Regions from separate parts of the Pontibacillus salicampi genome, predicted to be linked through region 2. Evidence: riboswitches for the same ligand, from Rfam matches in the RefSeq annotation. Region 2 holds a riboswitch; each other region holds the start of a gene.

Evidence for each region. A riboswitch is a leader RNA that binds a small molecule or an ion and turns the genes downstream of it on or off. The one in region 2 is predicted to bind thiamine pyrophosphate.
Region 1: linked by a shared signal. The riboswitch ahead of thiT (energy-coupled thiamine transporter ThiT) and the one ahead of ACFFGV_RS15790 (YkoF family thiamine/hydroxymethylpyrimidine-binding protein) in region 2 are both predicted to bind thiamine pyrophosphate.
Region 3: linked by a shared signal. The riboswitch ahead of tenA (thiaminase II) and the one ahead of ACFFGV_RS15790 (YkoF family thiamine/hydroxymethylpyrimidine-binding protein) in region 2 are both predicted to bind thiamine pyrophosphate.
Region 4: linked by a shared signal. The riboswitch ahead of ACFFGV_RS12560 (thiazole synthase) and the one ahead of ACFFGV_RS15790 (YkoF family thiamine/hydroxymethylpyrimidine-binding protein) in region 2 are both predicted to bind thiamine pyrophosphate.

Annotation. Positions count from the first base shown of each region.
Region 1 is NZ_JBHLTP010000011.1:19,217-22,778, reverse strand. Features, by position in the region: gene ACFFGV_RS12275 (MFS transporter) at 1-862, opposite strand, end outside; TPP riboswitch at 1,369-1,469, shown strand; gene thiT (energy-coupled thiamine transporter ThiT) at 1,614-2,204, shown strand; gene ACFFGV_RS12265 (DUF1129 family protein) at 2,328-3,008, opposite strand; gene ACFFGV_RS12260 (PadR family transcriptional regulator) at 3,005-3,337, opposite strand; gene ACFFGV_RS12255 (hypothetical protein) at 3,507-3,562, opposite strand, start outside.
Region 2 is NZ_JBHLTP010000013.1:27,861-31,422, reverse strand. Features, by position in the region: gene ACFFGV_RS15795 (putative bifunctional diguanylate cyclase/phosphodiesterase) at 1-1,485, opposite strand, end outside; TPP riboswitch at 1,803-1,904, shown strand; gene ACFFGV_RS15790 (YkoF family thiamine/hydroxymethylpyrimidine-binding protein) at 2,029-2,637, shown strand; gene ACFFGV_RS15785 (ECF transporter S component) at 2,634-3,212, shown strand; gene ACFFGV_RS15780 (ABC transporter ATP-binding protein) at 3,209-3,562, shown strand, end outside.
Region 3 is NZ_JBHLTP010000010.1:9,494-13,055, forward strand. Features, by position in the region: gene kynB (arylformamidase) at 1-6, opposite strand, end outside; gene kynU (kynureninase) at 17-1,294, opposite strand; TPP riboswitch at 1,649-1,755, shown strand; gene tenA (thiaminase II) at 1,949-2,644, shown strand; gene thiM (hydroxyethylthiazole kinase) at 2,696-3,490, shown strand; gene thiE (thiamine phosphate synthase) at 3,494-3,562, shown strand, end outside.
Region 4 is NZ_JBHLTP010000011.1:76,422-79,983, reverse strand. Features, by position in the region: gene ACFFGV_RS12570 (cell wall-binding repeat-containing protein) at 1-924, opposite strand, end outside; gene ACFFGV_RS12565 (trimeric intracellular cation channel family protein) at 1,192-1,803, shown strand; TPP riboswitch at 1,868-1,969, shown strand; gene ACFFGV_RS12560 (thiazole synthase) at 2,061-2,822, shown strand; gene thiH (2-iminoacetate synthase ThiH) at 2,838-3,562, shown strand, end outside.

The sequences.
Region 1 (3,562 bases), on a different contig from region 2:
GCATATATAAACCGGTAGCATATAGGAATAAAGAAGGGTAGATCACCACGTTTGGTCCTCTAGCATCAAACAATTTACCAACAAAGGGCCTTGATAGCAGCATCGTCACTGCAAAAACAGCAAAGAACAAGCTGGCGGTCTCTATTAGTCCTATTGATTTAGCGTAAATAGAAATAAATGAGATAATGCTTGAATAGGAAAAAGCGATAAACAACCCTGTCAGAGCAACAGGGATAGATTTTTTTTCAAAAAGATCCTCAAGTGTAAGTTTCCTAGTGGAAGTCTTATTTTGTTCTTGTACAGGCTGAACCATTGAAGCAAACACAACGGAACCGATGACGATTAGAGCTAAGATAGTAAATAGTATGGGAAATGATAACCAATTTAAGAGAGTTAGGGCGAGAAAGGGACCGGCTACCACTGCCAAATTCATAGACATGGCGAAATAACCAAGTCCCTCCCCACGGCGTTCAGCTGGAATAATATCTGCTGCAATAGCACCAGTTGCAGTTGTGGCGATAGCAAACCATATACCGTGAATGAATCGTAAGGTAAGTAATAACAGAAAAGAGTCCGTCCATATATATATAAAGGAACAAAGGGTAAATAGGACTAAACTAATGAACAGCATCTTTCTCTTTCCACCAATTTCTAACAATTTACCAGAGAAGGGACGCGTGAGAATAGCGGCTAATAGAAAGACGGTAACAATTAGACCGGCTTCTGATTCGCTGCAGCCTAAAGTATCCGTTACGTATATTGGGAGCGTGGTTAGCAGAGCGTAAAAGGTTAGAAACAAGAAGAAGTTTGTACAGGCGATACTAATAAAGCTTTTGGTCCAAATAGAAGGTTTGGTATTCATAGGCCTTCTCCTTTCCAGTCAATAGAACATGTCTGTAAGTGGTCTATATGCAACAAGAAACAATATTATAGAAGAAGGTGTATATTTGTAAAGTCATACAACTTTTGGACACAGAAAAAAACCTTTGTCGTTAAGACAAAGGTTTCGAAGGGGAAGCAAATCTTAAGAAACTGGTTAAGAGTAACGTCACTCTTAGTAAGGCTTAACCTTATTATAGCAAAACCTGAATCACTCCAGTTTGCAAAAGAAGAAGACATAGTAACGGTACCTATAAATAGAGAATAGGAAAATGTTTCGTATTATAGTTCTATATACCTGTCAGTTTAGGGTGGCAACACGCTCTTCAGGAAAACAAAAGCGAGTAAGGCTGTTTTTATGGGCTGTATGACGATATATTTTCGCAAATAAGAAATGGGATACATCTGCTACGAATTTTCTATTTATTTCATAGCTTGAAAGATTATAACGCTTTCCTTATAATAGATATTACAAAAGAAGCAGACGTAAGAAACCACAAGGGGAGCCTGATGGCTGAGAGTGAACGATTCGTTCTGACCCTCTGAACCTGTTAGTTAATTCTAACGTAGGGATGTGGCTTTCGTGATGGCACGCAATGCACAAAGGATACCCATCTCAAAGCTCTCCCTTGCATTGCTTTTTTTGTGTTTTCTTTTCTTTTGAACTGTGAGGAAAGAAATAGCAGAGCTAATCTGCACACAATATTTGAAGAATAGTAAAGGGGAGATGTGAAATGAGAAATCGTCGGATTTTATTTCTAGTGGAAGTAGCGATGTTTGCTGCTATTGGTGCTGTTCTTAGCCTGCCTTATCTATCGGTTCCACTTTGGGTTCAGGGAGGGTCCATTTCATTTGCCATGGTGCCAATCTTTTTTATGGCATTTCGGTGGGGTCTGAAAGGTGGACTCTTAACAGGCTTGCTCATTGGCTTGATCAATTCACTTATTCAGCCGTTTATCGTGCACCCGGTCCAATATATCATGGACTACCCACTAGCGTTTACCGTGGTTGGTTTAGCAGGTATTTTTGCTAAGAACGTCCAGGACTCCATGAAGGAGGGCAACGCGGCAAAAATTACGGCGTATGTAACAAGTGGGGCCTTATTAGGCAGTATCCTGCGATTCTTCAGCCATTATATTGGCGGAATTGTCTTTTTTGCCTCCTATGCACCAGAAGGGGTGCCTGTTTGGCTATACTCTCTGACGTACAATCTTGGGTATATGACACCTTCCTTTATAATCAGCTCTCTTATTTTGAGTTTTGTCATATATAAGCAACCTCGCCTTATATATTTTGGAAACAAACAGGCTTTAAACTCTGTATAAATTGTAGGTATATACTAATAAAAAGAGGCTCAGCTCTGAAATAACAGTTACCACGCTTTTCAAAGAGTTGAGCTTGAAAAAGAGCAGGCCGTTATGATGCAGGAGTCTGCTCTTTTATGTGCTTTATTTAGTTAACCGAAACTTTGTATCAAATCGTTTACTTCCAGCAATTATGATAAGACCAAAGATGAAGAAGAGGATGCCGTGAACTTCAAAGGTAGCTCCGAATGCAGGTATCAGCTTATCTGAAAAAATGTATATGGAAAAGAGAAAAAGAAGTAACATCCATATGATGATAAACTCTATCCATTTGCTTACCTTCTTAAACATGGAATCCCTAAGTAATTTTAACACAAAAGCAATAACGAGAATGGACGCAATGACATCCACGATAATTTGTACTGCACCGCTTCCGAGATGTATAGTAGTTGTCCCAAGGTCTGAAAAGAACCCTAAAATGACTGAGATACCACCATGTCCTAGTGCCATCCAGCCTATAAATTGAACGAAGATAAACCCAATGAATATAAACAGGCTGGATTTAGTTTCTTTAGGAAGCTGCTGGACTAATTCCCTTGCATAAGCTTTTGGATTGTCTCCAAAAACTTCTTCTGCAGTTTTTCCATGATGCTGAGCCTCGAGTAAATGCTCTAATAATTCCATTAGTAGTTCTTCACTTTGTTCCTCCGAGAGAAATAGTTGGGTACGAATATATATGAGCATTTTTTCGTAATATTGTTCATTGTTTTCTGTTAGTAGCTTGCGCTTATGGTTATTTTCCTTAATTAACTCTTTGGCGTTCAATCTCCGTCCCTCCCCTTGATGATTTGTTCCACAGGAAGCTTAATGCTTTCCCATTCCTTCTTAAATTGAATTAAAGTATTTTCTCCTTCCTCTGTAATGTGATAATATTTCCGTTTTGGGCCTGAAGGGGAAGTGCGCATTTCTCCACTTATAAGCTTGGCCTTCTGTAAGCGTAAAAGGACTGGGTAGATAGACCCCTCGCTTACGTCCGACAGTCCGAAGCTTTGAAGTTTGACAGACAATTCATATCCATACACCTCTTCGTGGGAAATAATGGATAGTATACACCCTTCTAATATGCCTTTTAGTAATTGACTTCGAAGCGACAAATTTTCATTCCTTTCAAACTATCTTGTAATACCATATAGTTAAGTATATACCACACTAATTGGTAAAGCAAGATAGTTTGTGATATGGAGTCTGTGTAGCTGTACAAACAAAAAAGCCCCTTATAATAGGAGCCTTAGATAACCAGTACTTCACCTTTATACAGGTGGTTCAGTCTTGAGAATAAGCAATAAGAATAATTTCTTCGTCAGATTGAGATCGAAGTT
Region 2 (3,562 bases):
AGCAGTACGTACAATCCATTCCGTTAGCTCGGTAATTAATCCACTCCGTTCTGCTAGAGGTATAAATTCCCCAGGAGACACCTGGCCCAATTCCTCGCTGAACCAGCGAATTAATACTTCTGCTCTTCGATAATGTAATGGATGTGCCGACACGGTAGGTTGATAGTAAAGGGAGAATTCCCCTCTCTTCATTGCATGCTTCATACCGTTTAACAGCTGGTGTTCTCTTTCATTAGAATGAATATCTTTATTGTAGATCTGAATATTGTTCCGACCATTCCCCTTAGCAAAGTGTAAGGCTCTTTCTGCATGGCTAAATAAAGAGGTATAGCTCGGATTATCATATTCCTTCATACTAGCACCGATTGATAGGGTTGGGCGAAACTCTAACTGTCCTAAATCAAATGGAATTCCACGAAAGCTTTCCTGGATGCTTTCCAGCCTTTCTTGCAAATCCTCCACTGTCTTCCCCTTCCTATATAGCAAACCAAAGCGATTTCCATCCAGTCTTGCTACAACTGTTGTAGGATGAGCGTGATCTCGTATCTCCTTTGCAATCTGCTTTAGGAATTCATCACCAGCCTCATATCCAAATGTATCGTTAATCCATTTGAAATGGTCCACATCAAACAAGATGCACGAGATGACGCCTTTTTGTTTAGCCGTTCCTTTCAGAAGGTCATCGTACTTTTGAATAAAATATCTTCTATTCGGGAGGTTGGTTAAAATATCGTAATAGGCTAAGCGCTGCATGCTTAAGTTCTCCACACGCCCAAGCAATAAAACAGCGGCTAATAAAACCGTCATCATAATGGTAACGTTCAATACAAGCGCTGTATTGTCACTAAATGGAGTGGCAGTGAACACCTTCGTATCTCTCACGTAAATGGGCATGGCCTTTGTACCTATGTAATACAATAGCGTGTTGGCTATTCCTAATCCAATAGCGCTTCCTATTTTACGAAGGCGGGAACGATGCTGCTGTATTTTTCTTAGCAGACGTATAGAACCAACTGCTAATAAGAATGCTACAAAGCTCGCAAGGAAAAGATAGACTGCATGAAAACGCAATTCCACTCCAGGCATGACTAATGCAGTTCTTGCTACGATTTGCATAACGATCATTCCAGCTGAAATAATAACCCCAGCCAGAAACACTTGAATATAGGTAATAACTCCCTTATTAATCATATAAAACGCAACCATACTCGCCAGTACGACAGGCAAGATAGACAAGAAGGTCGCGCTGCCATTTTCCAATATAGGTATATGGACATGCAAAGCATTAACCCATATAAAATGTACCGACCAGAGACTCATCCCAAACGTTACAGCCCCTGTAAATAGCCAGGGGATTCTCATATCTCTACTTGTCCGAGCAATATGCTGTGCAATATCAAGAGAAATATATGCCCCAACCATAGCTACTACGAGGGAAAGGAGAACCAATCCACTCTCATAATTACCTTGCAATTCTTGCAACATCCCCACTCCTCATTACGGAAGACCTAGTGTAATAGACTTAAATTTTATTATAATATTGGAATATGCGGAACAGAATATCAGTAAAATTTTCGTTAAAATTCGATTTTTCTTGCTCATTCTAACAAATATATGACTATTTTTTATTTTTCTATAGTTTCTCCTAAAAGGAGAGAACGTGGACTAACAAAGGGTACATGCAGCTTTCACGACAGTGTTTCTTTTCTCATATTCCTCTTTTCTATTATCGTCACATGTTTACAATATTTGATTCTTCTATTATTCTATACTTGTGAACGAACTAAAATTGCATACCTAGCGTTACGCACTGGGGGAGCTATGTACATGGCTGAGAGGATGAATTCCGACCCTTATGACCCGATCTGGATAATACTAGCGTGGGCAAGTGCAGTCGAACTTGATATTTACGAGCACGTGCCTATCGTGCCCTATCTTATATTAGACTGCATTCCCCTGGGATGCAGTTTTTTTGTGTTTATAACACCTTGTGTCGTTCAAAATCATTCATTACTAGGAGGAATATTCATGGAACAACGAGTTTGCGGAAGTAATCGGATAGCTGGATGCAACTTTGCTATTTATCCAATGACAGATGATTTTGTACAGGTGATTCAATCTGCCTTAAAAGAAGTAGATACATCAAAGGTTTGGATGGAAACGACTGATATCGGGACATGCGTACGCGGGAGAATTACCCACATCTTTGATGTCACAAAGGCAGCCTTTCTGCAAGCAGCAAGCACTGGTCATCACGTTGTTTTTAATGCAACCTACTCTATTGGCTGTCCTGGAGACACATCAGGCGACACGTATATGGCAGAGGACGAATCACCATTAAACGCTGCAAACAGTCAAACCATTCATCAAGAAGCAGCAGGAATGTTCTCTCTTTATCCAATGGGAGGCGGCGATTATATGGATACTATTTACAGCCAAATTGAGTCTATGAAGCAGCAGGGTATCGAGGTATCCTCCGTACACTATGCGACCCGGCTAGATGGCGATGGAAATTCTATTTATAACGGGTTAGAGCAAGTGTTTACCGATGTAGAGAAAAATGGCTCCTCTCACACCGTCATGACTGTCACTATTTCTGCTAACAGCCCTTCTACTAAAGGAGGGAAAAAGGAATGAATAATTGGAGACTGAAAGAAATCGTTGTTATGTCCGTGCTTTCTGTAGTATTCGCTGTTGTCTATTTGGCATTTTTACCAGTTGGAAAGCTGCTAGCAGCAGTGATGGGACCAATTGGATATGATCTTATCTTCGGTATTTGGTTTATAGTTTCCATTATCGCAGCCTACATTATTCGAAAGCCTGGAGCAGCCTTTCTTTCTGAAACCATAGCCGCTACCATTGAAGTGCTGCTAGGCAACGCTATGGGACCTATCCTAATTCTCTCAGGCGTTATTCAAGGATTAGGAGCAGAAACCGCATTCGCACTGACTAGGTGGAAGCGATATACCTTAGCAGTCCTTATGATGGCTGGTGTAGGTGCGGCTGTTTTCAGCTTTATTTGGGGCTACTTCCGATCAGGTTACGCTGCGTTTGGAACAACCTACATCGTTAGTATGCTGATTGTAAGAATGATTAGCGGGGCTGTCATTTCTGGTTTACTTGGAAAAGCAATTAGCGACGGATTAGCGAAGACAGGTGTACTATCCAGCTTTGCCCTTGGTAAAGAATGGCGAAAGAAGAAAGCCGCATGAGCAGGGATACGTTATCCATCCAACAGCTTTCTCTTAACTATGAAGAAACAGAACAAAGCACCCTTTCTGACATTTCTTTTACTATTTCAGAAGGAGAGACCATGCTTCTTCTTGGCCCGAGCGGTTCTGGTAAAAGCTCGCTCACCTTTTGCTTGAATGGAATTTATCCAAGTGAATTAGATGGATACACAGCGGGTGATGTAAAGCTTAACGAAGCATCCATTTCCAATAGCTCTCCTGGGCAATGGAGTCAACGGATTGGAGTGGTATTCCAAGATCCAGAAAGTCAATTTTGTATGCTTACAGTAGAGGATGAAATAGCTTTCGGATTAGAAAATATCCAGACCCCC
Region 3 (3,562 bases), on a different contig from region 2:
CTTCAACCATCCTCTCTTATGCAATAACATCACGCTCGTTCTCATATTTCAGATATAATTGTTCATCCATAATCCTCTTTAATAGCTGGACCGTTTCCCACACCTCTACATACGTATTGTACAAAGCTACAGGTGCCAGGCGAATAACATTAGGAGCTCTGAAATCAGGTACGACCCCATAATCCTTTAGCGATTTACAAATACGGGCAGCCTCCGGATGCTCCAGACACACATGCCCTCCACGACGGTGGTCTTCGTCTGGATTTCCTATAGCAAATCCAAAGCTCCAAAGCTCTTCGTTAATTAAATCCATCATATAGCGAGTAGCATGCAGTGATTTCTTCCTTACTCTTTCAATAGTTGCTTCCTGAAATAATTCTAAGGAGCCAATTAATGGTGCAGTGCTTAGCATGTGAGGTGTACCAATTTGGTAGGCACCAGCATCTTTAGCTGGCTGGAACGTGTGACTCATATCAAACTGACTATGTTTATCAGAGCCAAACCATCCAGCTAAGCCGGGGTTCTTTCCAAAGTGCTGTTCGTGCACAAATAATGCCGCCACTCCACCAGGGCCATTATTTACATATTTATAATTACACCAATAAGCAAAATCAACCCCCCATTCATGAAAGCGATGAGGAATAGCTCCAACAGAATGGCACCCATCAAAACCGATTAAAATCCCGCGTTTGTGCGCTTCCTCCGTCAGCCTCTGTATATCAAGCAGCTGACCGCTGCGATATAGAACCGTTGGCAATACAACTAACGCCACCTCTTCGGTCATAGCCTCAATAATGTCACCTTCTAAAATTTGCCGTCCATCTGGGGAGGACACTTGCAGCAGGTGTTCCTCAGGATCCAATCCATGCAGCTTCAATTGACTCTGTAAGGCATATATATCTGAGGGAAAATTTAATTCATCCGCCACTATTTTATTTCTTTTTCCTACTGGTTGATAAAAAGTGGCTACTAATTGATGAAGATTGGTAGTTGTGGAACCGCTTACAATAACCTCTTCCGATTTAGCCCCTACTAAAGGAGCGCTCTTTTCTCCTAGTTCTTCAGACAAGTAATACCATGGATACTTCCCCTGCATCCATCCACCAATACCGAGCTGCTTCCAAGAATCTAAAACGTCTAATAATGATTTCTCCGCCCGTTTCGACAACAGCCCAAGCGAGTTCCCATCCATATAGATTGTCTCAGGCTGTACGTAAAACTCCTTTCGAAATGCAGCGAGTTCATCTTGATCATCTAGTGACTTGGCATATTCTTTCGAAACATCCACATCCAACACCCTCTCTCCCTTTTTCTCTTAGTTTACCATATTAGAGAAAAACCAGGTAAAGATGACAAAGGTACTTCCTCTTTTTGCAGCACAAAAAATAGACTATCGAGCCCAAGAGAAAAACCAACACATGGATACCTCTCCTCAACACCTAATAGAGTGCCAATAATTTCGTTATAGTGGCCTCCGGAAGCAATGGAGGAAGTGATTTCATTATCTCTCAAGAAAGCTTCATAGATAGTGCCTGTTCATATATGGACAACCCTTTGCCAGGAATGGGTTAAATCGAATGTCTTGCTCACTCCCCTTTAAGGTGATTGGAACTCCTATCCAGTCTATGTTATAGTAAGACGTGTATAGGAAGTCCACTAGGGGCGCCTTCTATGAAGGCTGAGATAAGGCATTGCCTTGGTCCCTTTGAACCTGATCTGGTTAGTACCAGCGAAGGGAAGTGGAGTCGGTTGGATAGAATATAAAGCGCTTCGTTTATTCGTATGCTGCTTTTCACAAACATCCATAACCGCTCCAGTTTCGGAGCGGTTTTTTTGTATCTAATTTGGGTAAATCTATCAGCAGCAAGGAGCCCAAGCAACACTTCTATCCAGCTTCACCCCACCGTTCCTAGTGCTTCCTCCCAAATTTCATTTAGGAGGCAGAAATATGACATTCACTGAACAACTTCGCCAGGAGGCAGAACCAATTTTTGAAGCTATAATGGAGCATCCATTTGTAAGAGGAATTGCCAATGGAGATGTACCAAAAGGGGCTGTGACACATTACGTAAAAGCAGACTTTGAATACTTAAATGCTTTCATGCATCTTTATGGCATAGCAGTATCAAAGTGTCATGATCGAGACGATATTGAATTTTTCACGCAAAATATAGACTTTGTGCTAAATAGTGAAGTCCACCCTCACCACAATTTATGTGAGTATATTGGTATTCCTTATGAACAATTGCAAGGATACCCGTTACCTCCGAATGCAGATTACTATATTAAACATATGAAACACCATGCCCATGAGGGAAATTTAGGAGAAATTCTAGCAGCCTTACTTCCATGTCCGTGGACGTATCTTGAAATTGGGAATCGACTCATGGAAGAAGTGAATCCGGATACAAACCACCCATTTTATACATGGATTACCTTCTATGCTGATACATCCATGTCCAATACAACTATTAATCTACGAGAACGATTAGACACATGGGCTGAAGGAGCAAGCGAACGAGAGAAGGAACACATGAAAGAAGCGTTTATCAAGAGCTGTCAACTAGAATGGGCTTTCTGGGAGATGAGCTATAACGAACAAACATGGGATCTTATCCCAAGGGCATCAGTGGCCTCTTCTTAAAACAGTTATACACTTTTTATCCACAATTATATTAAAGGAGGAAATCATTTCATGCTAAATAGCTCTTTGCTTACAGCATTGCGGGAGAAAAAACCGCTTATCCACAATTTGACGAACGAAGTCGTAACTAATTTCACAGCAAATGGACTTTACGCTATCGGGGCAGCTCCTGTCATGTCAAAATCAAGAGATGAAGCGGCGGAGATGGCCTCCATTTCAGATGGAGTACTGATTAATATTGGAACATTAACCTCTGAGGATGTCGATGCTATGCTCCAAGCAGGTAAAAAGGCAAATGAGTTAGGCCTTCCAGTAGTGCTCGACCCTGTCGGAGTTGGTGCCACCACGTACCGACAAGAAATCTGTCAACAGTTTATCAACAACATCTCCTTTACAGCTATACGCGGAAATGCTGGGGAGATAGCCACCCTCATCCACCAGGACTGGGAAACACGAGGAGTAGACTCTTCTGATAAAGGAGATGTAGCAGGTATTGCGCAACAGGCTGCTAAAGAGCTGAATACCCTTATCCTACTAACTGGGGAAACAGATGTAGTTTCCGATGGAACGCAGACTGTTTTATGTCGTAATGGAACAAGCATGCTGACAGCCATTACGGGGTCAGGATGCTTATTGGGCTCGGTTCTTACAGCATTTCTAACATTAGGTGGACAACCTGTGGATAATGCCGTGACCGCTGTAACTACGTATGGGGTTGCAAGTGAACAAGCTGTTCCAAAAGCAAATGGTCCAGGAACATTTCACGCCCATTTCCTAGATGCTCTAGCTGCTGTTACTGAAGAAACAGTAGCCCAATATGGTCGTGTTGAACAAAAGGATGTGTAGAACATGAAACCTGTCACAGAGATACTACCGCTCTATTTCATTATGGGCAGTCAGGATTGTACCCACGATCCA
Region 4 (3,562 bases), on a different contig from region 2:
TTTGTTGGATATGTAATGTTCAGTTGCTTTCATATCCTTGCTAGGATGTACTAGTATGACTTGGGCTTTTAAGCGATTTGCCAAACCGGAGGCTGCGACAGCGTCTGGGTAATCTTCCGTATTACTATTCGTAGAAATACCTCTTACGAATAACATCTTATTAGCTGTGGAAGAGAGATGCTTTGCTGCGTCTATATTCGTTTCAAAGCGGTCATTTCCAGATAGTCGAGTGGTGTCAATTCCAGATTGTTCCATTTGATTTTGCAGCTCATTACTAATAACTCCAGGACCTCCATAAATAGTAACATCTTGGACAGATGAAGATAATGAGGAAGGAAGTCTGTTATTCCTCGTTAGGTATATAGGTGTTTCTTCTATTGCAGAATGACTAGATGCCGATAGAGCGTCTGCGATAGTAAATCCATTAGCCACAATTGCCTTTGTGCTGTTTTTAAGACCACTTGCTTTATGGATTGCTTTAGCCGTTTCAAATCGATCATCTCCAGCAACACGAGTTGTGGTCAATCCCATTTTTTCCAACTGATTGATAACACTTTGGCTAATGGCATTTGGTCCTCCTAACACATACACTTTTTTCGCGTTTAGTCTTTTCATTTCCTCTTGTACCGAGGAGGGAAGATTTGAGGTTGAGGTTAATAAAATAGGCGCGTCCTTAACGCCTGAGAGACTGGCAGATGCAAGGGCGTCCGCTGGATTGTCGCTCCTTGCTAAGATAACAGAGTTGTCCTGATTAGTAAGCCCATTAGGCCAGCCTTGTTTAGATATTGCGATAGCTGTTTTGTATCGATCTGTTCCATTTACTCTTTCATACGTGTTCAATTCATTTGCAGCCAAAGAAGAGGGAGAGGAAATAATAAAGCTGCCTATCATACCGATGAGTAGAAACAGAATAGTTTTTTTCACGTTAACGCTACCACCTTTTTCGACAAAATTTTTTCAATTTAACGGTAGCATAATCTATTCCGCTTTACTATGGGAATAAAGGTGCCCAACCATAGTCTGGGAGGATGAAGCTTTGAGACTGAATAGAGGAAAGGAGAGCTATTCCAATATTAATGATATACCTTATTCGTGCTTTGCCATTTCATTGGGGAAAATCCGTGTAATATCGTTGATGTATGCTAAAATAGAGAATGATTTGTATTTGGATAAAAAGAGGAAAGATGTTAAATGGCTTGGGACTTATTAAACTTCATAGCAGTAGCAGCCTTTGCTTTCAGTGGTGCAATCGTTGCAATGAGTGAACGATATGATATATTTGGTGTCATTATACTTGGTGTTGCTACTCCCTTCGCCGGAGGAATTGCACGGAATTTATTTTTACAAGAAGATGTTATCCATATTTGGGAGCAGGGAATTTTTCTCTACGTAGCCTTTGGGACTATCATGATTGTGTATTTCTTCCCAAAGAGCTGGGTGATGTTCTGGAATAGATGGAATTTATACCTTGATGCATTTGGGTTATCCGCCTTTGCAATTCAGGGAGCAATCTTTGCTATGAATCACGAATTGCCTTTAGGAGCCGTAATGTTCTCTGCTATTCTTACCGGGGTAGGAGGAGGAGTAACACGTGATATTTTAGCGCAAAGACGCCCCATGGTGTTACATACTGAAATTTATGCGGTATGGGCATTGATAACAGGTGCTCTGATTGGGTTTGGAATAATTGATTATACGAGTACAGTGCAGTTGTACACTTTATTTGTAGCCATTATTGTCTTGCGGTTATTATCATTTCATTTAAATTGGCATTTGCGTTTTCGTGATTTATATCGATTATAATAGGTTTACAGCGAAACCATTTTTTGTTAACTTTAGTTTGTAAGCTTAAATTACTTAATTTCATAAAGCAAGCTAGGGGCGCCACGATGATGGCTGAGAGGACTCAATCCGACCCTTTGAACCTGAATTGGTTAAGACCAACGGAGGGAAGCGCGTGACTAACGTCACATGGACAGTACAGTGCAATGCATATCGTCTATCCAAAGCTCATCCTCCAAAGGATGAGCTTTTTTTATGAACAAAAAGGAGAGGATTCCATGTTAACGATAGCTGGACAAACGTTTTCTAATCGCCTTTTGACTGGTACAGGAAAATTTAAGGATCATAAAGAAATGAAAGAAGCCATTGAGCAATCAGGATCAGAGATTGTAACGGTTGCCCTTAGGCGGGTGGATCTTCGCGGTAATGATCAATATATATTAAATGATATACCAGAGGGTGTTCAGCTTATGCCGAATACATCTGGTGCAAGAACCGCAGAGGAGGCAGTGAGAATAGCAAGGCTAAGTCGGGCTAGTGGTATGGGGAACTGGGTAAAAATAGAGGTGATTTCTGACCAAACCTATTTATTACCAGACAATGAAGAAACGATTAAAGCAACTAGAATACTTGTGGAGGAAGGCTTCGTTGTATTGCCTTATATGAGTCCGGATTTAATGGCTGCCAAGCGAATGGAAGAGGCTGGAGCTAGTGCTGTAATGCCGCTAGGTTCTCCAATTGGATCGAATAGAGGGATTCGAATGAAGGAAATGATTTCAATCATTATGGAACAGATTGATGTACCTATCATTGTGGACGCCGGTATAGGGAAGCCGTCAGAGGCAAGTGAAGCAATGGAAATGGGGGCAGATGCAGTTCTTGTTAATACTGCCATAGCAACTGCCGCCTCTCCTGTAGATATGGCGAAAGCATTTGATTTAGCAGTAAAAGCAGGACGTATTGCATACGAATCTGGTTTGGGAGCGACATCAAAATCAGCAAATGCGTCCTCACCGTTAACAGGATTTTTAACCACATAATGTAAGGGGGATTCCATGAGTTTTTATGAAAAAGTACAGCAAATAAAGGAAATTCCTTTCTCTTCCCGAATGGAACAGGTATCAGCAAGTGATGTAGAGCATGTACTAAGAAAACAACGATTGGATGAACATGATTTCTTTGTATTGCTCTCCAAGGCTGCAGAAGGTTATTTAGAGGAGATGGCTCAGGCAGCACATCAAAAAACGATACAGCATTTTGGTAAAACAATGAAATTGTTTTTACCATTATATTTGTCAGACTATTGTGTTAACACATGTAAATACTGTAGCTTTAGTATCGATAATGTCTTTCCTCGCCGTAAGCTGACCATGGAGGAAATTGATCAGGAAGCTCGTGTTATTTCAGATATGGGCATTGAAGAAATTATTCTCTTGACGGGAGAGTCAAGGAAACATTCCTCCGTGGAATATTTGAAAGAAAGCATGAAGGTGTTAAAGCAATATTTTTCCTCTGTAGGGATTGAAATACAGCCGCTTAACACAGATGAATATGAGGAGCTAGTGGAAAGCGGTATAGATGGATTGACTGTGTATCAGGAAGTGTATAATGAAGAAATTTACCGTGATATCCATGTGAAGGGACCTAAGCGAAACTATAAATACCGTCTCGACACCCCCGAAAGAGGATGCCAAGCCGGAATGCGGAATGTGAACATAGGTGCGTTATTAGGTCTTGATGATTGGAGAAGAGAAGTATTTATCACAGGGATGCACGCAAG